DNA from 3 places in the Dietzia sp. PP-33 genome. Region 1 is predicted to be linked to each of the others. Evidence: riboswitches for the same ligand, from Rfam matches in the RefSeq annotation. Region 1 holds a riboswitch; each other region holds the start of a gene.
What was found. Region 1 has a riboswitch for cobalamin ahead of NJE57_RS13610 (precorrin-8X methylmutase). Riboswitches for the same ligand answer to the same signal wherever they lie in the genome.
Positions count from the first base shown of each region.

Region 1 (7,605 bases):
GATCGAGGTGGTCACGGCGGCGGCCCTGGCCCTCCGCTTCGCCGTGGGCTATGACGAGCCCGTGGCGAGGGCGTTGTGGCTCGGGGTGTTCCACTCGGTATCGGCGTTCAACAACGCCGGGTTCGCCCTGTACAGCGACAACATCATCGGATTCGCCACCGACCCGTGGATCTGCGTGCCGCTGATGGTGGCGGTGATCCTGGGTGGTCTGGGCTTCCCGGTCCTCTTCGAGGTCGGGCGACGCCTGAGGCGGGCGGCGCCGGAGAGCCGGCTACGGCGGGGCTGGAGTCTGCACACGCGACTGACCCTCTGGGTCACGGCCGTGTTGCTCGTCGTCGGCTTCCTCGCCGTCCTCGCTCTGGAGTGGGCCCGGACCCTACAGACCTACAGTGCGGCGCAGAAGGTCCTGGTGGCCGCGTTCCAGGGAGTGATGCCCCGGACGGCGGGGTTCAACAGCGTCGACTACGCACTATTGGACGACGCGACGTTGTTGGTCACCGATGTGCTGATGTTCATCGGGGGCGGAAGCGGGGGCACCGCCGGCGGGATCAAGGTGACCACCTTCGCCCTCTTGCTGTTCATCATCATCGCCGAGGTGAGGGGGGAGCGGTCGGTGACCATCGCCGATCGTCGCGTCGACAGCCGGGTGCAGCGCCAGGCGTTGGCGGTGGCCCTGATCGGCATCGGCCTCGTCATGACCTCGACGATCGTGCTGCTCGCCGGCACCCCGTTCGGGCTCAACGAGCTCTTGTTCGAGGTCACCTCGGCGTTCGCCACCGTCGGGCTCTCCACGGGCATCACCGCCGATCTCCCCCACTGGGGGCAGTGGATACTGGTACTGCTGATGTACCTGGGCCGGATCGGCCCGATCACGATGGTCAGTGCGCTGGCCGCGCGGCAGCGCGGTCGACGATACGACCTTCCCGCAGAAAGGCCCCTCATTGGCTAGGCGACGAACGTCCGATGCTGTTGTGGTGCTGGGGCTGGGCCGGTTCGGCAAGTCCCTGGCACTGGAACTGATGGCACAGGGAGCGGAAGTGCTGGGGGTGGACTCCAGCGACGCGGTGGTGCAGAAGGTCTCCCACCGATTGACCCACACGGTGGTGGCCGACACCACGGACGAGGAGTCCCTGCGGCAGCTGTCCGTCCACCAGTTCGACCGGGCGGTGGTGGGGATGGGGTCCGATCTCGAGGCGAGCCTGCTCACCGCGTCGGTACTGATCAATCTCGGGGTGCCGAACATCTGGGCCAAGGCCACCAGCAACTCCCACGCCAAGATCCTGACCCAGATCGGCGTCCATCACGTGGTCCGGCCCGAGCACGACATGGGAAAGCGGGTCGCCCATCTGGTCCGTGGACGCATGATGGACTACATCGAGTTCGACGACGGATTCGCGATGGTCAAGACGACCGTGCCCGCCTTCGCGGTCGGCCGCACGCTCGGAGAGACGACGATCCGCACCGACTACGGCGTGACCGTAGTGGCCATCAAGCGTCCGGGCGAGGGCTTCACCTACGCGACCGCGGACACGATGCTCGCACCTGGCGACACCGTGATCGTCTCGGGCAAGACCCGCGACACCGAACGCTTCGCGGAGTTGTCCTAGACGCTGGCGGGATAGCGCAGCATCCGAGTCGTCGGGAACCAGGGGACACGGGAGCCGCCGCTGGTCAGCGGCTCGTCGAGGAGGGGTGTCATGACGGCTCTAATTCCGGATAGTCAGCGTCGATCGCTGGATGAACTGGCTGACAAACTGGATCTGGACACCGGAGATTCAGCCGCCAAGCGTTCCGCGTTCTGGCTCATGTTGGTGCTGTCCGGGGTGATAGCGGTGGCCGGCGTGGCGGGCGATTCCACCGCGACCGTGATCGGCGCGATGATCATTGCGCCACTGTCGACGCCCATCCTGGGAATCGGGTACGGCATCGTCACCGGGCGGGCCGGGGCTGTGGGGCGCAGCATGTTGCTCGTGCTGCTCAGTGTCGTAGCCGTGGTGGCTCTCGGGTTTGTCGCGGCCCAGGTTCTGCCCAACCCGACACACGTGCTTTCCAACTCGCAGGTGTCGGGTCGGACTTCGCCCACCCTGGTGGACCTCTACGCCGCGATCGCCACAGGCTTCGCGGGGGCTGTGGCGATAGTCCGGCGAGATGTCGGGGACGTCCTCCCGGGGGTGGCGATCGCCATTTCGCTGGTCCCCCCTCTGGCGGTGATCGGTGTGTGTCTCGGGTCCGATGCACCCTCCCTGGCCCTGGGTGCCACCGTGTTGTTCGCCTCGAACGTGCTCGCTCTCGTCGTCGCGTGCACGGTCGTCCTCATGGTCTCGGGCTACTCGCGTGAAGCCGCTGAGTCCGCAGAGGCGAGCCAGCGCCGCAGAGCGTACCTCGTACTGGCATTGCTTTTCGTCGTCGTGTTGGTCCCCATGTCGACCAACTCACTCTCGAGCGTGTGGGCCGGACAGATCCATGACGCAGCGGGGCGGTGGCTGGTCGACTCCGAATCCGCGGAGGTGCAGAACGTGACCGTCCGTCCTGACGTGGTGACAGTGGACGTGCTCGCCCCTGGCGACGTCCCCGAGCTCGATGCGCTGCAGAGAGAAGTCGACCGGATCGTGCCCTGGGGACCTTCGGTGGTGGTGGACCACACTGTCGGTCGGCGCATCGAGAGCGAGGGCGGATGAGCCCCGAGGTCACACCCAGTCGACCGACAGCGGTGAGCGGCGCCCCCACCCCACGGTCTGCAACAGCGGTTCGTCCAGCGTGAGGGCGGGGTAGCCGAGGCACAGGTAAGCCAGGGGCCGGGCGCCGTCCGGGAGCGGCACGCTGCCGGAGAGGTGGTCGGGGTCCACGAGGCTCACCCAGCCCATGCCCAGTCCCTCGGCCGTCACGGCCAGCCATAGCAGGGTGATCGCGGCGATCACGCTGTACTCGGTGGCCGCGGGGACGCTGGTGGTGCCCAGTACAGGGCCGGAGGGCGGGACGTGGCTGACCACCAGACCGACCGGCGCCTGGAGGATGCCCTCGAGACGCAGCGAGTCGTAGAGTGCGCGGCGCTCGCCGTCGAAGCGCCGGGCCTCGGCCGCGCGGACGGCCCGGAAACCCGCGTGGACGGCCTCGCGCACGCCGCGGTCCTCGATCACGGTGACGTGCCAGGGCTGACTCAGCCCCACGCTCGGGGCCACGGTGAAGACCTCGAGGAGCCGCTCGATGGTCTCGCGCGGGACAGGGGTGGGGTGGAAGTGACGGTGGTCGCGGCGCGTGGCGAGGATCCGCCACAGCGCATCCCGGTCGGGAGCACCCACTCCGCCGCCGCCGCCGCCTCTGCCGCCGCCTCTGCCGCCGCCTTCGTCGCCGTCGTCGTCACACAGGGGATCCGGGGTCATGACCGCACGAACCGGGGGCTCCACACCCGTCCGGACTCGGTGACCCGGGTGCCGGACGCGCCCACGATGAGCAGGCATTTCATGTCCACCGAGTCGCAGTCGAGCTCGGCGAGGGTCGTGACGGTCAGCGATTCCTCGGCCCGGCCCACGTCGCGGCCGATCACGACCGGGGTGGCCGGGTCGCGGTGCCGCAGAAGGACGTCGCGGGCGTCGGCGACCTGGCGCGTGCGCGAGCGCGAGGCGGGGTTGTAGACCGCCAGGACCAGGTCCGCCGCGGCGATCGCGTCCAACCGCCGGGAGATGACCTCCCAGGGCTTGAGCCGGTCGGACAGGCTCATCACGGCGAAATCAGCGCCGATGGGGGCCCCGGCCCGCGCGGCGACTGCCTGAACGGCGGACACCCCGGGCGAGACCCGCACGTCGACCCGGGAGTACAGCGGGTCCTCGGCGGCCTCGAAGACCGCGGCGGCCATGCCGAACACGCCCGCGTCCCCTCCGGAGACCACCGCCACGCGTTCACCGGATCGGGCGAGGTCCAGGGCGAGCCTGGCCCGGTCCACCTCGACGGTGTTGCCGGAGCAGTGCCGGGTCAGACCCGCGCGCTGGGGCACCCGGTCGACATAGGGCGCGTAGCCGACCACGTGGTCGACCTCGGCCAACACCCGCTGTGCCTCTGCGGTCTGCCAGTCGTCCGGGCCGGGACCCAGCCCCACCACGTGCAGCTCCCCGTCCGGGGCGACGTCGCGCACGGCCCCCTCGCCCAGCGGCGAGGGGCGTCGCCCGAACGGATCGAGCTGCCGGGAATCGCCGGGGACGACGATGAGCGAGAAGTACGGCACCGACTCGGGATCGACGTCCCGCACCGGGTGGTGCACCTCGGCGGCCGTCGAGGCACGCTCGACGTACACCGCGCCGTCGAGCCGACCGGCAGCCTCCAGCGCGCGGCGCACCGCCGGGAAGTTGCGTCCGAGCTTCATGATGATCGCCCCGTCGGTGTCCGCGAGACGGCGGGCCAGTTCGGGCTCCGGCAGCGTTCCGGGCAGGACGGTGAGCACATCGGTCTGGCGGACCAGAGGTGTGGCGGCGGCGGCGGTCGCGGCCGCGAACGCCGGTATGCCGGGCACGATCTCGGTGACGAACCGACCTGCGAGCTTGTCGTGCATGTACATGAAGGAGCCGTAGAACAGCGGGTCCCCCTCGGCGAGCAGGACCACGTCCCGGCCGGCCGCGAGGTGCTCTGCCAGCCGCTGGGCGCTGAGCTCGTAGAAATCCGCGATCGCTCCCGCGTACCCGCCGGGGTGGTCGGTGAGGCCCGTGGTCACGGGGTATTCCAGGACCTCCTCGATCGCACCGGCGGGGATGAGGTCGGCGGCGATCCGCCTGGCGTTGGAGTCCTTCCCGCGGCCGGCGTGGTAGGCCACCACGTCGGCGGCGCCGATGAGCCGGGCCGCCTTGAGGGTGATCAGCTCGGGGTCACCGGGTCCCACGCCGACGCCGTACAGCCGGCCCGCGTCGCCGGTCGCGCCCGCCGGACCGGTGCTCACTCGGCCACCTGCGCGAGGGCGTTGACCGCGGAGACCGTCATCGCGGACCCGCCGCGTCGGCCGTGGACGGTGGCGAACGGGATGTCGATGCCGTGGTCGTCCGCGAAGGAGGCCAGGGCCGCCTTGGACTCGGCGGCACCGATGAAGCCGACCGGGCACCCGACGATCGCCGCCGGGCGGGGGGCGCCGTCCAGCAGCATCTCCAGCAGGTGGAACAGGGCGGTGGGGGCGTTGCCGATCGCCACCACGGCGCCGTCGAGTCGGTCGCCCCACAGTGAGAGGGCGGCGGCCGAGCGGGTGGTTCCCATCCGCCGCGCGAGTTCGGGCACGGGGGGATCGGTCAGCAGGCACACCACGTCGTTGTCCCGGGGGAGTCTGGCCCGGGTGATGCCGGAGGCGACCATGTGGGCGTCACACAGGATCGGCGATCCGGCCTCGAGCGCGGCCCGCGAGGCCCCCACCAGTCCGGGGTGCACCTGCAGGTCGTTCACCAGATCGGTCTGGCCGGTGCCGTGCACCATCCGGACGGCGAGGCGCTCGGCATCCGGTGGGACGCGCGAGAGATCGGTCTCCCGCCGGATGGTGGCGAAGGAGTCGAGGTAGATCGCCGGCCCGTCGTCGACGTAGTCGTAGCGGCGCGGGGGCCGGTGGACAGCAGGCATCGAGTCCTCCTCGGGGTTCTCGCCCCGGTCAGAAGTCACAGTCGACGCGTCAGGCAGCGCGCCGATCCCGCGGCCAGTATCTGGCTTGGCGACCCGTCGACCGGGCCTCACAGTGGCGGAACCGCCCCGGATTCGCACCGGGTTCCTCGCCGTGGGACAGCCGGAAGTCTACGTGCGCACGGTGAGCACGCCGCGCCACGGGGTGACCACGAGCTCGGTGACGTCCCCGCCGGTGAGGCGATCGATCAACGCACGATCGAGAACTCCGTCCGGGGCCTCGACGTGCTCGATCCGCCCCGAGGAGCCGGGGACCGGGCCATACGACAGCGCAGGGGCCGGGGTGGGGAGGCGACCGTCGCCCGGGCGGGGGGCGGCGAGCGGCACCGGGAGCTCCCGCACGTGCCAGGGGGCGTCGGGACCGGTGCCGCGGGCGCGGGCGAAGTCGCGCGCCAGGCCGAGCAGGCGATCGGCGGCCTCGTCGACGGGCACCACTGCGGACCAGCTCCCGCCCACACGGAGCTGCGCGGAGTCGCCATCGAGCACCGTCAGCCCCAGGTCGCCGTCGCGGGTCACGAGATCACCGCGGCCGTCGTCCAGGACGAACAGGAACCGGCCGGACAACCCGGCCAGCGCCGGATCCGTCCGGAGGCCCGCGTCGAGCCGGTCGGTCAGCGGGCGCAGGTCCGTGCGGCCGCCGACCAGTCCGGTGAGTGGGGAGACGAGGACGTTGCGGACGAGCTCGTGCGTGGGCGCGGGAAGCAGGCCGGTCGCGACGATGGCTCCCACGACCTCGTCCGCGAGCCTCCCGTCCCGCCCGGTCGGCAGGGCCCGCAGTTGCAGGTTCGCGCGGGTCGTGACGTGCACGTCGTCGTCGCCGTATCGCGCCGCGACCCCGTGCAGCGCGGCGAGGGATTCCGGTGACACGCGGCCGCCAGGGACGCGCAGCCGGACCAGGGCGCCGTCGTCGGCGGGCCACGGGCGCAGCACTCCGGGACACATGTCGGTCCGGGTGCGGGAGGCCGGTTTGGAAACGCTCACGGGACACAGTCTGACACCCTGTTCGACGCGGCCCGGGAGTGGTAGTTTCCTAAACAATTCTTGAAGAATCGGAGTCCTGCCGTGACGTCGCACCGCGTACCCGCCCTCGTCGCCTCCCTCGTAGCCGCGGTCGCTCTGGTCGCGGCCGGGTGTTCGTCGGACTCCGTCACCCAGGCGGCCGGCACCACCTCGACGTCACCGCCGGCCGGCACCACCGCGCCACCGCCGGCCGGGTCGGTCGCCGGGGTGACCGTGCCGGACGCGTTCACCGCCCTCACGATCACTCCGATCGGGAATCCGCCGCTGCCGTTCCGGGGAACGGACGGCAGGTATCACGTCGCCTACGACCTGCAGCTGACCAACGCCACCGGGGTCCCGGCGAGCCTGGACAAGATCGATGTGGTCGACGGCACCGATCCCACGAAGATCATCGCCAGCTTCTCCGGTTCGGCCCTGATCGACCCGGAGTGCGATTTCGGTGACTGCAACCGCCTGCGTGGCCTCCCGGCCGGGGTCATCGACAGCGCCGAGATCCCACCCCAGGAGAGCCGCGTGGTGTTCATCGACTTCGCGCTGGACTCCCTCGACCAGGCCCCCGAAGCGGTGTTGCACCACGTCTACGGGACCGGTGCCGCCTCGCCGGCCTTCGGCGAGCCGGGGCCCATCGACTACCTGGCCACGCCGGTCGCCTTCTCCACGCAGACCGTGCCGGTCGTCTCGCCACCGCTACGCGGCGACAACTGGGTCGCCCTCAACGGGTGTTGCGAGCCGGGTTTCCCGCATCGCAGTTCGGTGATGTCGCTCAACGGGAAGCTGAACAACAGTCAGCGCTTCGCCATCGACTTCAAGCGCACCAACGACAGCGGCGAGTTCTACTCCGGGGACAGGACCCGCAACGAGAGCTATGTCGACTACGGGGCCGAGATCCTCGCCGTCGCCGACGCCACGGTGGTCTCTGTCCTCGACGGTATGGAGGCCAAT
Region 1 is NZ_JAMYEI010000007.1:213,955-221,559, reverse strand. It holds gene NJE57_RS13635 (TrkH family potassium uptake protein) at 1-949, shown strand, start outside; gene NJE57_RS13630 (TrkA family potassium uptake protein) at 942-1,607, shown strand; gene NJE57_RS13625 (TIGR00341 family protein) at 1,698-2,678, shown strand; gene bluB (5,6-dimethylbenzimidazole synthase) at 2,688-3,380, opposite strand; gene NJE57_RS13615 (precorrin-2 C(20)-methyltransferase) at 3,377-4,924, opposite strand; gene NJE57_RS13610 (precorrin-8X methylmutase) at 4,921-5,586, opposite strand; cobalamin riboswitch at 5,640-5,766, opposite strand; gene NJE57_RS13605 (nitrite reductase) at 5,755-6,624, opposite strand; gene NJE57_RS13600 (M23 family metallopeptidase) at 6,706-7,605, shown strand, end outside.

Region 2 (7,605 bases), on a different contig from region 1:
TTCTGTGACCGTCGTCGAGAGCATGGGTTACGTGCGGCGGGTGCCGGACGAATCCGACGGACGCGGGGTCTGCGTGGAGCTCACCGACTTCGGTCGCGCCCGCATCGACCAGGTGCTCCGGGCCCGCGACCGGGATTTCGCCGAGCAACTGTCCCGACTGTCCCGGGAACAACGGGAGACCCTCTCCGCGGCGGTCCCGGCCCTCACCGCGCTGCTCGACGCCTTCGACCGAACCGACACCACTCGTTGAGGCCCCCCGGGCGTCTACCGTTGCCCGGCATGAGCACAGTTGTCGTCACCGGAGCCTCCCGCGGAATCGGCGCGGCCACCGCCAGGGCGTTGCAGTCCCGACACGACCTGGTTCTGGTGGGCCGCGACACCGACGCACTGGACTCGGTGGCCCGGGCCTGCCGATCCGCCAGGGTCGTGACCGCCGACCTCACGACAGTGGACGGGGTCGCGCTGGCCGCCGGCGGGATCGACACCCTCGACGGGCTGGTCCACTGTGCCGGGGTCGCCGAGCTCAGCAGTATCGAGAAGTCCGACGCGGCCCAGTGGCGCCGCGCGTTCGAGGTCAACGTGCTGGCGGTGGTCGAGCTCACCCGGGTGTTGCTCCCGGCGCTCCGCGCGGCCCGGGGCCACGTCGTCGTCGTCAACTCCGGCGCGGGGACCACCGCCAAGCCGGGCTGGGGCTCCTACAGCGCCTCCAAGTTCGCGGCCCGCGCCGTCACCGACACCCTCCGCGGGGAGGAACCCGCCCTGCGGGTCACCTCGATCCACCCCGGCCGGGTGGACACCGACATGCAGCGCGCGATCATCGCCCGGGAGGGCGGGACCTACGACCCGTCGGACCACCTCGCCGCCGACTCGGTGGCCACCGCGATCCGGCAGGCGCTCGAGGCGAACCCCGACGCCCACCCGACCGAGATCGTGCTCAGGCCGAGACCCCGCTGAGAACCCCCGCGCGACCCGTGCCGTCGCGGTGACCCCGCCGCGCGAACCCACCGCCGCATAGGCGAAGGTGTCGTAACGTCAGCGGCACCATGACCGGCTCGGACTCCCCCCTGCGCATCACCGTCATCGGCGCCGGCGTGGTCGGTTGCTATCTGGGCGGCCGACTCGCCCGCCACGCCGACGTGACCCTGGTCGGGCGCCCCCACGTCCTCGACCCGATCCGGGCGGTGGGTCTGACAGTGGAATCGGGGGAGGGCGAGGGCGACCGGCTGCACGTACCGGCCGACGCCCTGACCCTGGCCACGACCCCCGAATCCGTACGGCGCTCGGACGTGATCCTGGTGTGCACCAAGGCCGGCCAGACCGCCGCGGCCACCGAGGAACTCGTCCCGTTCCTCCGGCCGGGCACGATCGTGGTGGGGATGCAGAACGGGCTGCACTCGGCGGATCAGATCCGGGACGGGGTGCGGTCCACGCCAGTGATCGCGGGGGTCATCCCCTTCAACGTGGCCCGGACCGGGCCCGCCACCTATCGCCGGACCAGCCGCGGTGAGATCCGGGTCGCCGAGCATCCCCTGGCCGCGCCCCTCATCCGCGTGATGACGGAGGCCGACCTGCGGGTCCGCGCCACCGACGACATCCAGGCCGTGCTGCACGGCAAGGTGCTGCTCAACCTCAACAACGCCGTCCAGGCCCTGTCCGGCCTGCCGCTGCGCACCGAGCTCCTGGAGAGGGACCTGCGACGATGCGTGGCGCTCTGCCAGATCGAGGCCAACCGGGTCTTCACCGCCGCCGGCGTGGTGCCACGGGTGCCCGTCGCGGTCCCCGCCGGGATGTTGCCGTTCGTCATGCGGCTGCCCACGCCGGCCTTCCGCCGGCTCGCCAGGGCTGTCATGCGGGTCGACGCGGACGGGACGTCGTCCATGAACGACGACCTGGTCCGGGGACGGCCCACCGAGATCGACGTCCTCCAGGGTGAGGTGGTGAGCATGGCCCGCCGTCTCGGGATGGAGGCGCCGGCCTGCGCACGCATGGTCGAGCTGGTCCACGAGGCCGAGGAGGCCGGGACCGCCCGCCGGCGGTGGACCGGCAGGGAGCTGCTCGCCGATCTGCAGCGCGCTCGGCGCCTGGCCCGGCGGCTCGGTCATGGGCGCTACGGCTAGGACCCCGCCGCGGGGCCGGCGGGGCGCGGGCGCTTCGGATCAGGTGCGGCGCAGGAGCCCGGCGTGCCGGTCGGCGGGGGTGCGCCGCGGGCAGCTCACGCACTTGTCCCCGGAGGTCGCGGCGTAGATCAGACAGCAGGAGCCGCGGCGCACGAACCGCCGGGTGGCGCGGGGCCCCTCAACGTCGGTGTAGCGCGCCGGTAGCAACGGCGGTCGCGAGACCGCGCGGGCCAGCTCACAGCCACGCCCGGTGTCACCGAAGGCACGACCCGCGTCCAGCGCCCGGCCCGCGATCGAGTCCGAGGCGATCGCCCACAACGCACGCGGTGCCGCACCGGAGACGCCGGCGAGCGGGGAGATCACCGCCTCGTGGGCCCGGCCCAGAACTCGCGAGAACGAGCTCACCGACGTCACGAGCCGGTCCGAGCGCGCGGCCCGGAGATACCCGTTCGCCTGCAGGGACACGGTGAGACACTCCGGCCGGGGATCGGGCGCGACCCCCTCGGCGAGCAACATCGCCAGCGGGGCGGCGACCAGGGTGGAGCTGGCCGAATACCACCACAGGGTCGCGTTGACCCGCGGATCGTCGTGTACCCACCGACGTCCGGTGTCCGCGACGCGCTCCGCGAGCCACCCGGGGTCCGTCAGCAGGGTCCCGGGCAGGACCTCGGAGCCGTGCTCGATGGTGCGGGCGAACTCGCCGAGCGGTGCCGCGATGCCCGCGTACACGGCGGCGACGGGACCCGGGGGGTGCATCACCTCGTCGTCGTCGCCGACCCCGGTGGACTTCTCAGGCATCGGCGAGCCCCCAGACGTCAAGGGTCCGGCCCCCGGCCGGCCCCGGTCGCACCTGCCCGCGGACCCCGAACACCTCGGCCAGCAGCCCGGGGGCCAGAACGTCCTCCGGCGCACCGGTCGCCACGACCCTGCCCTGGTGCAGGACCGCCATCGCGTCGCAGTACTCGGTGGCCATCCGCAGGTCGTGGAGGGTCAGCAGCACGGCCAGGCCGCCGGCCGCCAGTTCCCGCAGCAGCATCAGGACGGACAACTGCTGGTGCAGGTCGAGGTGGTTGGTGGGCTCGTCCAGCAGCAGCACCTCGGGTTGCTGGGCCAGTGCCCGCGCGATGGACACGCGTTGCCGTTCACCCCCGGACAGCGCCAGGACGTCGCGCTCCGCCAGGCTCGTCAGACCGACCCTCGCGAGAACGGAGTCCACCACCTCGGCGTCGTCCGGGGCGAGCGGCTCGAACAGTCCGCGGGTGACGGTCCGTCCCAGGCGCACCGATTCGCGGACCGTGACCCCGCCCAACGAGACCGGTTCCTGCGTGCTCACGCCCACCGCGCGGGCCAGGGTCCGCCTGCGCAGTGAGGTGATGTCCCGGCCGTCGAGACTCACCATTCCCGCCGTGACCGGCAGCGCCCGATAGCAGGTCCGCAGCAGGGTCGTCTTGCCGCTGCCGTTGGGGCCCACGAGAGCGGTGACCCGGCCGGGCGCGATGGTCAGCCCCACCCCGTCCAGGACCTGTCGGCCCCCCAGGTGAGCCGAGACGTCGGAGGCGGTCAGCGAGCTCATCGGGCCGCCTTCCCGTAGCGCCGCCACAGCATGATGAGGAACACCGGTCCGCCCACGATGCCGGTGACCACCCCCACCGGGAGCTCGGCGCCCTCGCTCACGGACCGGGCGGCGATGTCGGCCAGTACCAGGGCCACCGCGCCGAGTACCGCGGCCGTGGGGAGCAGCCGCGCGGACGTGCGACCCGTGATGTACCCCGCCAGATGCGGGATGAGCAGACCGATGAACCCGATGGTCCCGGACACCGCCACCGCACCCGCCGTGAGCGCCGAGACCAGCAACAGCATGAGGATGCGGAACCGCGGGACGTTCATACCCATCGCCGTGGCACCGTCGTCGCCGGTCAGCAGCAGGTCCAGGTGGCGGCCGGACACCATCACGACGGTCCCGGCAACGGCGAGGATGGTGACCGGGGCGAGCAGCATGGTCCACCCCGCGTCACCGAACCCGCCGGCGAGCCAGCGCATGACGGTGCCCAGTTGGTGGTCGTCGCCCAGCACCAGCAACGTGAAGGTGTTGAGTGCCGAGAACACCATCGTCAGGGCCGCACCCACCAGCACGATGGCGGTGGTGTCGTGCGCGCGTCGCGCCACCAGGATGACCCCGGCGAGCGGCAGGAGGGCACCGAGGAAGGCGGCCATCGGGAGGGTGAACACGCCCCACACCCCGGCACCCACGCCCAGGACGGTGAGCAGGACGACACCGAAGCCGGCCCCGGACGACACCCCCAACAGGTACGGGTCGGCCAGGGGGTTGCGCGTCACCGCCTGGGCGACGCCACCGGCCACCGCGAGGGATGCGCCCACCGCGGCCGCCATCAGGGCGCGCGGGAGCCGGGACTCGATCACGATCGCCTCGCGCGCGTCCGACCACCACGGCGTGAACGACCCCGGGGCCAGACGGTGGGCGACGATCGCCCAGACGTCCCCCAGGGGGATCGACACCGACCCCAGCGAGACCCCCGCCGCCACCGAGAGGGCGAGGAGCGCCAGCAGCGGCATGAGGATGACGCCCAGCGGCCGCCTGACGTGGCGCCGGGCCGGGGGGCGGGGCCGGGCCGGTGGACCGTGTGGCGCGTCGTCGCGCACCCGACGGGAACCGTCGTGGACGACCGTCGCCATGTCAGCCCCCGAACGCGGCGGGGTAGAGCTCGCGGGCGATGGTCTCGACCGAGGTCGCCATCCGGGAACTCTCGAAGAAGTCGGCGAGGGGCACCACCACGATGCGGTCCTGCCTGATCGCCGGTGTGGTGGACATGATGGGCTGGTTGCGCAGGTAGGCGATCTTGTCCTCGGCACTGGTGGCGCCGTAGTCGAGCACCACGATCGCCTCGGGCCGGCGTTCGCCGAGGATCTCCCACGTCGTCTTGAGGTAGGGGCGCTCGCCCTCGGTGAAGATGTTGTCCGCTCCGGCGTACTCGCCGATCAGCTGGCCGATGCCGACGCCACCGATCGTCATCGGTTCCGCCTCGCCGCTGTCGTAGAAGAACGTGGGCGTCCCCGGGATGCCGGCCTCGTCCAGCGTGGCACGGACCGCCTCGATCTGGTCGACGATCCCGTCGGTGAGCGCCCGGGCACCGTCCTCCAGGTCGAGGACGCGACCGAGTTGCGAGAAGTCCGTCTCGAGCATGCTGACGTCGGGGAAGCCCTCGCCGCAGTACTCGGAGAACAGGAAGGTGTCGATGCCCGCGGCTTCCAGGGCGTCTCGGCTACGGCCCTCCTTCTCGTCGAACGCGCTGCGCATGCCGGCCACCACCAGATCCGGTTCCAGATCGACGATCTGCTCCCAGGTGGGATACTCCTCGGCCAGCCCGGGTATCGCCTCGAGCTCCTCGGCGACCTCCGGGAGGACGTCCTCACGGTCGTCGTATCCCCGGCCGACGATCCGGTCTCCCGCACCCATCTGGACGAGGGTCTCCGTGACGTGGGCGTTCATGGTGACGATGCGCTGGGGTGGCGCCTCGTAGGTCGTGTCCCGATCACAGTTGCTGATGGTGACCGGTTCGGCGAACGCCTCCCCGGTGGCGGTGCTCTCCTGCGCCTCGCCGCGGGAGCAGCCGGCGGCGAGGACCCCTGTGGCGAGGAGCGCGGCGAGCGCGATGGTGGACCTGGACTGGCGACGGAACATGATCAGACCTCGGATCGTGTCGTGTGCCCGCGAACACACGAGACCCGCAGGTGGGCGACCGTCGACGACGGTCGCCGACCGTGCAGGACTCCGGATCGCAGACCGCGGCGATTGACGTGGAGTCGCGAATCCCCGGGCAGGTAATCGGGCTCGTCGTCACCAGGGTGACGACACACCGTTGCGGGTCAGCGCCGGATTCCCACCGGTCTTCCCCTGCGTTTCCGAGAGTTCAGCTAGTCGTGGTGTCAGTATGCACATCCGTGGCGCAGGCCGTGGCGGCACCTCCCTGGAACACCGGCGCACGGGGGACACCGGGGGCACCCGGGACACCAGGCCGGTGCCTACTCGTCGTACCCCAGGGAGAACGCCGCCTCGAGGTCGTGCTTGGACAGCGCCCGGAACGCGATGTGCGTCTCGGTGTCCACCACGCCCGGCACCTTGTTCAGACGGTCCGAGACGATCTCGGCCACCTCCTCGTTCCGGCGGGCCCGCACCAGCACGATGAGGTCGATGGTGCCGGTGACCGAGTAGACCTCGGAGACCCCGTCGATCTCGGCGATCGACTCGGCGACCTCGGGGATGCGCGCCGTCTCGGCGTGGACAAAGACGATGGCGGTGATCATGGCCTCAGATTAGTGCAGCAGGCGTAGCGTCTGCCTCATGATCCACGGGGACCTCTTCCAGACCGCGCGCGAGACCCAGACCGACCGCCCGTTCGCCCTGCAGAACTCCAAGCTGCTCAAGGTGACGGTCCGCGACCAGACCGTCATGGCCCGCACCGGGTCGATGGTGGCCTACCAGGGACGGATCGGATTCGAGAACGCCGGTAGCGGCGGCATCGGGAAGATGTTCAAGTCCGCCGCGACCGGGGAGGGCGTCCCTCTGATGCGGTGCACCGGGCAGGGCGAGCTGTTCCTGGCCGACCAGGCCTCGGAGATCCAGGTGCTCTACCTGGAGAACGACATGATCTCGGTCAACGGGGCCAGCGTCCTGGCGTTCTCCGAAGGGATCCAGTGGGACATCCACCGCATCGCCGCGAAGAGCGCCCTGATGACGGGCGGTCTGTACAACGTCTCCCTGCGCGGAACCGGGTTCGTGGCAGTGACCAGCAAGGGCCAGCCGGTCGCACTCGACGTGGCCTCCGCGCCGACCTTCGCCGACGCTCAGGCCGTGGTCCTGTGGACGGCCGGGGTGACGATGGACGTGAAGGTCGACACCGGTGGCATCAAGTCCATGATCCGTGGCGGTAGCGGCGAGACGTTCCAGCTGGCGTTCGGCGGCCAGGGCCTCGTGGTGGTGCAGCCGTCGGAGAACGTGCCCCAGGGCGCCGGGAGCCAGAGCGGCTCGTAGGCGGCCCGGGCCAGCCCCGGGGTCAGCGCATGTTCTCCGGGGTCCAGTAGGCGCGCATCGCGCGGACCTTGCCCTGCTCGTCGTGGGTCATGAGGTCCCACACGTTGATCGTCGCCTTGGAGTCGGCGTCGAAGTGGGTGGTGATCTCGAAGTTGAACAGCAGGTCGTCACCGCACACCCTCGCCTCGAGCACCTCGGCGTCGATCTTCAGCGCCACCACGGAGGAGTAGAACTCGCGGATCGCGGCCTTGCCCTCGTGGACGGTGCCGCTCCCGACCGGGTCCTCCACCGTGGCGTTCTCGGCGTAGAGGTCCAGCACGGCCTCGAGGTCGCCGGCGATCAACCCTGCGATGTACGAATCTGCGGTGGCTCGGATCTGCTCGGGGGAGGCGCTCACGGTGGTGGCCCTTTCGGTATGACGACGAGACTTCTCGAGCC
Region 2 is NZ_JAMYEI010000006.1:53,558-61,162, forward strand. It holds gene NJE57_RS11540 (MarR family transcriptional regulator) at 1-250, shown strand, start outside; gene NJE57_RS11545 (SDR family oxidoreductase) at 280-954, shown strand; gene NJE57_RS11550 (2-dehydropantoate 2-reductase) at 1,044-2,117, shown strand; gene NJE57_RS11555 ((2Fe-2S)-binding protein) at 2,157-2,915, opposite strand; gene NJE57_RS11560 (ABC transporter ATP-binding protein) at 2,908-3,690, opposite strand; gene NJE57_RS11565 (FecCD family ABC transporter permease) at 3,687-4,811, opposite strand; gene NJE57_RS11570 (ABC transporter substrate-binding protein) at 4,813-5,817, opposite strand; cobalamin riboswitch at 5,935-6,070, opposite strand; gene NJE57_RS11575 (Lrp/AsnC ligand binding domain-containing protein) at 6,159-6,440, opposite strand; gene NJE57_RS11580 (AIM24 family protein) at 6,478-7,167, shown strand; gene NJE57_RS11585 (nuclear transport factor 2 family protein) at 7,190-7,564, opposite strand.
Region 2: it holds a riboswitch for cobalamin, as region 1 does, so the genes downstream of both, NJE57_RS11570 (ABC transporter substrate-binding protein) here and NJE57_RS13610 (precorrin-8X methylmutase) in region 1, are expected to answer to the same signal.

Region 3 (7,605 bases), on a different contig from region 1:
CATCGGCACGATCGCCAGCACGTTGTCGTCAAGCGAGATGTCCATGCCGTCGGACATGCACACCTGCATCGAGTGGAGGTAGATCGACCGGTGCGAGTAGACGACGCCCTTCGGGTCGCCGGTGGTGCCCGAGGTGTAGGCCATCGCGGCGCCGGAGTTCTCGTCGACCTCCGGCCAATCGAACTCGGTGGACTGGGCGGCAAGGAGCGCGTCGTAGTCGTGCACCCGGACGCCCTCGGGAGCCTCGAGGTTCGCGGCGCCCCCACCGGTGACGATCACGTGCTCGACCGTCGAGAACCGGGGCAGGAGCGGCTGCAGGAGCGGGATCAGGCTCGGGTCGACGATCACGACCTTGTCCTCTGCGTGGTTGGCCACGAACTCGAGCTGGTCCGGGAACAGCCGGATGTTCAGCGGATGCAGCACGGCGCCCATGGACGGGATCGCGAGGTAGGCCTCCAAGTGCTCGGAGTTGTTCCACTGGAATGTGGCGACCCGCTGGTCACCGTCGACCCCCAGGGAACGCAGCGCGTTGGCCAGCTGCGCGGCGTGCTTGCCCAGATCGCCGTAGGTGATCTTCCGTGGTCCCTGATCGGTCCAGGTGGTGACGACCGCATCGGAGTGGACGGTCGCACCGAACTGCAGGATCGTGCTGATGTTCAACTGCTCCGGCATCATCGTGCTCTTAATGAGGGGCTCCTTGATCGAGGGGTGGCGTCTGTCACTCTCGTGTCGAGACTACCTGACGTCCATGACGTCCATGACGTCCTTGGGCCGTGTGGGCGATCACCCGTCGAGGTCGTCGAAGACGGTCTGGACGGTCCTCATCGCCGCGAGGGCCGCCGGCGCGCCGCAGTACCCCGAGGCGTGGATGACCGCCTCGGTGATCTCCTCGCGGGCCAACCCGTTGGTCAGCCCGCCGCGTACATGCCCCGCCGGCTCGGCGTCCGCGCGCAGTGCCACGAGCATCCCGATATTGAGCAGGCTGCGATCCCGTCGGTCCAACCCGGGCCGGTTCCAGATGTTGCCCCACACGTTCTCTGCGACCACGTGCTGGATCGCCTCCGACGCCGTCCCGGCCGCCCGATCCATGGCACGGTCGACGAAGGCGTCGCTCATCACCTCGCGCCGGGTCGCGAAACCCTGCTCGCGCAGATCCCCGGCCGAAGGCCCCTCGCCTGCAGAATTCGTCGTCGCAGTCATCTCCACGGTCCTCTCCCACTGCCGACAGGTCTCGGTAACCATCCTCCCCGGACCGACTCCATCGCCTCCGCGTGCCCTCACCCCACCTCGGTCAGACGCGGGGGCGGCTCGGACAGGGGCGGCAGCGGAGGCGCAGGATGGGCGGACGCGGCGACGGGTGGGATACCCTCGACGGGTCCGGCCAACAGCGTCGGACCCCCCGCGGCAACTCGGCGGAAGTCGGTGCGAATCCGACGCTGTCCCGCAACTGTGATCCCGTCTCGGGCGGGCGAGCCAGATCGGCCGGTACCGCGGCAGCCGTACGTACTGACCTCGGACGAAGGACGGTCGCGTGCAGCGGCCCCGGCCGCGGCCCGAGCTGTTTTCGTCCTCCGAACCACGGAGGATGCCATGCCCCACCCGACCGACCTCGGCCACTCCCCGGCTCGCCGGGCCCGCCGGTCCCGCACACTGCTGGTCGCCCTCCTGGCCGCCCCGGCGCTGGTCGCCACCGCGTGCAGCGGGTCCGCCGGCGACGAGCCGGCCCCGGCCGACCAGACCTCCGCCGCGGCGGACGAGCCACAGGCGATCGTGTCTCTGGCCCCCACCACCACCGAGATGCTCTACGCCGTCGGCGCCGGGGACAGCGTCGTGGCGGTCGACGAGCGCTCCGATTTCCCCTCCGACGCCCCGGCCACCGACCTGTCCGGCTACACGCCCAACCTCGAGGCGATCCTGGGGTACGCGCCGGACCTCGTGGTGCTCACCGACGACACCGGGGACATCGTGGCCGGCCTCGAACGCTCCGGCGTCGAGGTGCTGCAGCTGCCCGCCGCGCAGACCCTCGACGACACCTACACCCAGCTCGAGCAGGTCGGGGCCGCCACCGGGCACATCGGCGAGGCCGTCGAACTCGTGTCGCGGATGCGAGGCGAGATCGACGGGATCGTCGCCTCGGTGCCGGAGCGCGAGACCCCGCTGACGTACTTCCACGAGCTCGACGACACCTACTACACCGTCACCGACGACACCTACGTCGGCGAGATCTACTCCATGCTGGGCCTGACCTCCATCGCCACCGGTGACAACCCCTACCCGCAACTGTCCGAGGAACTCATCCTCGAGGCCGACCCGGACCTCGTGTTCCTCGCCGACGGCCAGTGCTGCGGCGTCACCCCGGAGGTCGTGGCCGAGCGGCCCGGGTGGGACGGGCTCACCGCCGTGCGCGAGGGCAGCGTTCACGTGGTCGACGAGGACCTGTCCAGCCGGTGGGGCCCGCGCGTGGTCGACTTCATGCGCGAGGTCGCCGCGATCGTGGCAGCAGTGCCCGATGCAGTGTCCGATACCACGCGGACCCCCGCGAACCAGCCCGGCTCGTGACCCACCCGTCGCCCCGCCACGCCCTGGTGCTGGGCGGGGCGACGCTGCTGCTGGCCGCGGCGGTCCTGCTCGGCACCCTCATCGGACCGGCCGGCCTCACCCCGGGCGGCGTGGTGCTCGAACTGGTGGGCCGGCTGCCGCTCGTCGACATCGACTCCGGGTTCACCGGGCGTCAGCAGGTCATCCTGTGGGAGATCCGCATCCCACGCGTGGTGCTGGGTGCGATCGTCGGCGCGATGCTCGCGATCGCCGGGGCCACCTACCAGGGCGTGTTCCGCAACCCGCTCGCCGACCCGTACCTGCTGGGGGTGTCCAGCGGGGCGGGTCTGGGCGCCACCCTGGCGATCGTGGTGGGCGGCGCGATGGGCTCGGCGATGGTGCCACCCGCCGCGTTCGCCGGCGGCATGATCGCGGTGCTCGCCACCTACACCCTGGGCCGCAGTGTCGGCGGCGGACGCAGTGAGGTCGTCATCATCCTCGCGGGCGTCGCGGTGGCGGCGTTCGCCAGCGCCATCCAGACGTTCTTCATGCAGCGCCACGACGAGACCCTGCGGCAGGTGTACTCCTGGATGCTCGGCCGCCTCACGACCAGCGGCTGGGCCGACGTGCAGACCGTGCTGCCGTACGTGATCGTGTCGGTGGCCGTGATCGCCCTGTTCCGTCGCACCCTCGACGTGATGGCGGTCGGGGACGCCGAGGCCGCGACGCTGGGTATCGCCCCGGCGCGGGTGCGCCTGGTCCTCCTCATCGTGGCGACCCTCGGTACGGCGGCGGTGGTGTCCGTGTCGGGCCTGATCGGGTTCGTCGGCATCGTCATCCCCCACGCCGTGCGGATGCTCATCGGGCCGGGGCACCGCCTGCTGCTGCCGGTGTCGCTGCTGGTCGGCGCGGCCTTCCTCATCCTGGCCGACGTCGTCGCCCGCACCGCGATGAGTCCGGCCGAGCTGCCCATCGGCGTGGTCACCGCCGCGATCGGCGCCCCGTTCTTCCTCATCGTCCTGCGTCGCAGCCGGGGGCACATATGACCACCACACCACCCAGGTCGTCCGCGCCCGCCGCCCTGACCTGCCGCGACCTGCGCGTCACCCTGGACCGCACGGCCATCCTCCACGGCATCGATCTCTCCGTGGACGCCGGATCGTGGGTGTCCCTGGTGGGCCCCAACGGCTCCGGCAAGACGACCCTGCTGTTCGCGCTCGCCGGGCTCATCCCCGCCTCCGGCCACATCGAGGTCGACGGGCTGACCCCGCGCCGGGCGGGTCGCCGCAGGGTGGCACGGACCGTGGCGATGATGCCACAGCGCCCGGTCATCCCCGAGAGGGTCACGGCGCGCGAGCTCATCGGACTCGGCCGCACGCCGCACATCGGCCGGTTCGGCACCGAGACCGCCGGCGATCACGAGGTCGTCGACCGCGTCATCGATCGCCTGGACCTGCACGACCTGGCCTCACGCACCGCCACGACGCTGTCCGGGGGCGAGTTGCAGCGGGTGGTGCTGGGCCGCTCGCTGGCCCAGGAACCGCGGGTGCTGCTACTCGACGAGCCCACCAGCGCGCTGGACATCGGCCACCAGCAGCAGGTGCTCGACCTGGTGGACTCCATCCGCCGCGAGACCGGCCTGACCGTCGTGGCCGCGATGCACGACCTCACCTCGGCCGCGCACTACGGCGAGCGGCTGGTGCTGCTCGACCGGGGCCGAGTGCTCACCGACGGCCGGCCCGAGGCGGTCCTCACCGCCGAGCGGGTGGCTCAGGTCTACGACGCGCGGGTGGAGGTCCTGGACCGCCGCGACGGCCGCGCCGTATTGCCGCTGCGCGAGGCGGGGCCGGACCCCGCGCCCGGGTCGACACCGGGGGCGGGCGCCTGATGGAGGTCGTACTGCTGGGGACCGGAGCCGCGGACGGCTGGCCCAACCCGTTCTGTCTGTGTCCGTCGTGCGGCGAGGCACGCCGGCTCGGCGTGGTGCGCGGCCAGACGTCCGCACTTGTCGACGACGAGTTGCTGATCGACTGCGGACCGGAGGCACCCGGCTCGGCCGTGCGGCTCGGACGCTCGCTGGCGGCGGTCGGACATCTGCTCGTCACCCACGCCCACGCCGACCATCTCGGTCCCCAGGCCCTGCTCTTCCGCTCGTGGGTCCCCGACGCGGGTGCTCTGGAGGTGCTCGGCCCCGCGGACGCGCTCGACGCGTATCGGCCCTGGGTGGGCCCCGCAGACCCGGTGCGATTCGTTCCCGTCGCTGCCGGTGACCGGCTCATCGTGGGCGCCTACGAGGTGCGTGTGCTGCCCGCCCGGCACCGAGTGTTCCGCGACGGCGACGCGGTGCTCTACGACGTGACCGGGCCCGACCGTACCCGCCTGCTGTGGGCGAGCGACACCGGACCGTGGGACGACGAGTGGTTCACCACGGTGCGCGGCGCCCACTACGACGCGGTATTCCTCGAGGAGACGCTGGGCGACCGCGAGGAGATCTCCCCCGTCCACCTGGGCCTGGACCGGTTCGGGGCGATGCTCCGGCGACTCCGCGCCATCGGGGCGGTCGACGAGCGGACCGACGTGGTGGCCGTGCACCTGGGCCACCACAACCCGCCGCCCGACGAACTGGCGGAGCGTCTGCGAGCGCACGGCGCGCGGGCCGGTGTCGACGGCGAGGTCGTCCGCTGCGGCTAGGTCAGTCGCGCTCGAGGAACGGCGCGGCGCCGTGCTGGAGGAGGTCGAACGCCTCGTCCAGGTAGGACTCGGGGGTGTCCACCGTCCCCTGCCCCTGGCTCTGCGACCCGGCCGTGGAGTCGGCGGGCCCGGCCCTACCCGGCCGATGCCTGAGCACCGACGCCCCGGCGGCGAGGCTCAGGTCGACCATGACGCGGACCCGGAACCTGGTGAGCTGCGGTGCGCGGCGGCCGACCGCCTCGTAGAGCGGATCCAGGATGTTCTCGGCGATGCCGGTCCGGGCTTCCGGACCGAGCATCAGCCCGATCTGTTCCCCGGCCACTAGAAGGTTCTCGGCGGCATCGATGTCGTCCGCCGAGCGCCCGTAGAGCTCGCGGAACGTCGAGCGCAGGGCATCCAGTGGCGACAGGTCCGACGGTGCCTGCTCCACCTCCCGCACCCATTCGGCGATCTGTTCGCGTAGGAAGTGCACGAACGCGTCCTCGCGGTGGGCGAAGTAGTTGTGGAAGGTCCGGGTCGAGACACCTGCCCTCCCGGCGATGGCCGAGACCGTCGCCCGCTCCGCCCCGTCGGCGACCAGCAGTTCCACTGCGGCCGCCGAGAGGCGGGTGCGGGTGTCGGCCTTCTTGCGCTCACTAAGGCTAGGCATCGGTGCGAGTTCCGACGCCACCACCGTCGCCGGCGGGGACCCCGGGCTCGTGCCGGCCCGCGTCGGTGGACTGCGCGGCCACGTCGCCGGACGCGTGCCGACCGGCGGTCCCGGACCCGGCTGTCCCGGGCTCAGCGGTCTCCAAGGCGGAACCCTCCACGTCGACGGTCGGGAGGACCTTGTCCAACCACCGCGGCAGGCCCCAGGCGCGCTCGCCGAGGAGGAACATCACCGCGGGGATGATCGTCATACGGACGATGAAGGCGTCGAAGAGCACGGCGACCGCCAAGGCGAAACCCATCACCTTGATGAACTGCTCGTCGATCAACATGAACGCGGCGAAGACGCTGATCATGATCAACGCCGCGGCGGTGACCACGCGGGCCCCGTGCTTGAAACCGTTGGCGACCGCGTTGTGCGCGGTCTTGCCGTGCACCCACCCCTCGCGCATCCTCGTCACCAGGAACACCTGGTAATCCATGGCGAGGCCGAACACGATGCCGATGAGCATGATCGGCAGGAAGCTGATGATCGGCTGCGGATCGGAGATGATCCCGCCCCAGCCCTCCTGCCAGATCGCGACGGTGAGTCCGAAGGTCGCCGCCACCGACAGGCCGAAGCCCAGCGCGGCGATCAGCGGGACCCAGATCGACCGGAAGACCAGCATGAGCAGGACGAACGCGAGTGCGAGGACGATCCCGATGTACGGGAGCAGGACCTCGGTGAGCCGGTCGGAGATGTCCTCGTAGATCGGGGTGACACCGGTGACGGAGTACGTCCCCCCGGTCTCCTGCTCGAAGTCCGTGGCGCCTGCCCTGATCTCCTCCAGGACAGCCGAAGCCCGCTCGTCCGTCGCTCCGTACTCGGGCGTGATGAGCACCTGGGCGGCGTTTCCGGCCTCGTTCGTCTCGATGATCTGTGCGTTCTGCACCCCGTCGAGCGACTGGATGTCGGCGACGGCTGTGGACCACGCGGCCGGACCATCCTCCTCCGGCACCGCGAGCGTGTCGACGAGGGCGATCATCGGTGCGTTGCGGCCCGGACCGAACGCCTCCTCCGTCATGTCGTAAGCCATGCGGTTCGGGGTGTCCGGGGCCATCGTGCCGTCGGACGGCATGGCCAGCCGCAACTGCACCGCCGGCAGCGCCAACAGCAGGAGCAACAGGACACCGGCGGTCGCGAAGATCACGGGGCGGGCGCGGATCTTCCGCACCCACGCCAGACCCATCGTCGGCTTCTCGTCCTCCGGGTCGGGCGCCTTGACGCCGCGGACACGGGCCGCGAAGAGCTTGGTGCCGACGGCCCCGAGGATGGCCGGCAGCAGCGTGATCGCGACCAGGACGGCGATCGCCACGGTCGCGGCGGCGGACAGCGCCATCGCGGTGAGGAACGGGATGTTGATGATCGACAGCGCGGCGAGCGCGATGAGGACGGTCAGTCCCGCGAAGACGACGGCGGAGCCGGCCTTGCCGACCGCGAGCCCGGCGAGGTGCGCGCGCTGCGCGGCGTCGATGCCCTTGAGCTTCTGCGCGAGTTCCGCGGGCTCGAGATCGTTTCCGCCGATGTGTTTGACCAGCTCCGTGCGGAAACGCGAGACGATGAACAGCGCGTAGTCGATGCCCACGGCGAGACCGATCATCGACGCCAGGGTGGGCGTCATGGAGTTGATGGTGTCCGTGAACGAGGTGGCGGCGAAGACGCCGCCGATGCCGATCCCGACGCCGATC
Region 3 is NZ_JAMYEI010000009.1:44,481-52,085, forward strand. It holds gene NJE57_RS15440 (long-chain fatty acid--CoA ligase) at 1-687, opposite strand, end outside; gene NJE57_RS15445 (carboxymuconolactone decarboxylase family protein) at 784-1,200, opposite strand; cobalamin riboswitch at 1,357-1,502, shown strand; gene NJE57_RS15450 (ABC transporter substrate-binding protein) at 1,591-2,559, shown strand; gene NJE57_RS15455 (iron ABC transporter permease) at 2,556-3,584, shown strand; gene NJE57_RS15460 (ABC transporter ATP-binding protein) at 3,581-4,426, shown strand; partial or broken gene NJE57_RS15465 (MBL fold metallo-hydrolase) at 4,426-5,226, shown strand; gene NJE57_RS15470 (TetR/AcrR family transcriptional regulator) at 5,231-5,878, opposite strand; gene NJE57_RS15475 (MMPL family transporter) at 5,871-7,605, opposite strand, start outside.
Region 3: it holds a riboswitch for cobalamin, as region 1 does, so the genes downstream of both, NJE57_RS15450 (ABC transporter substrate-binding protein) here and NJE57_RS13610 (precorrin-8X methylmutase) in region 1, are expected to answer to the same signal.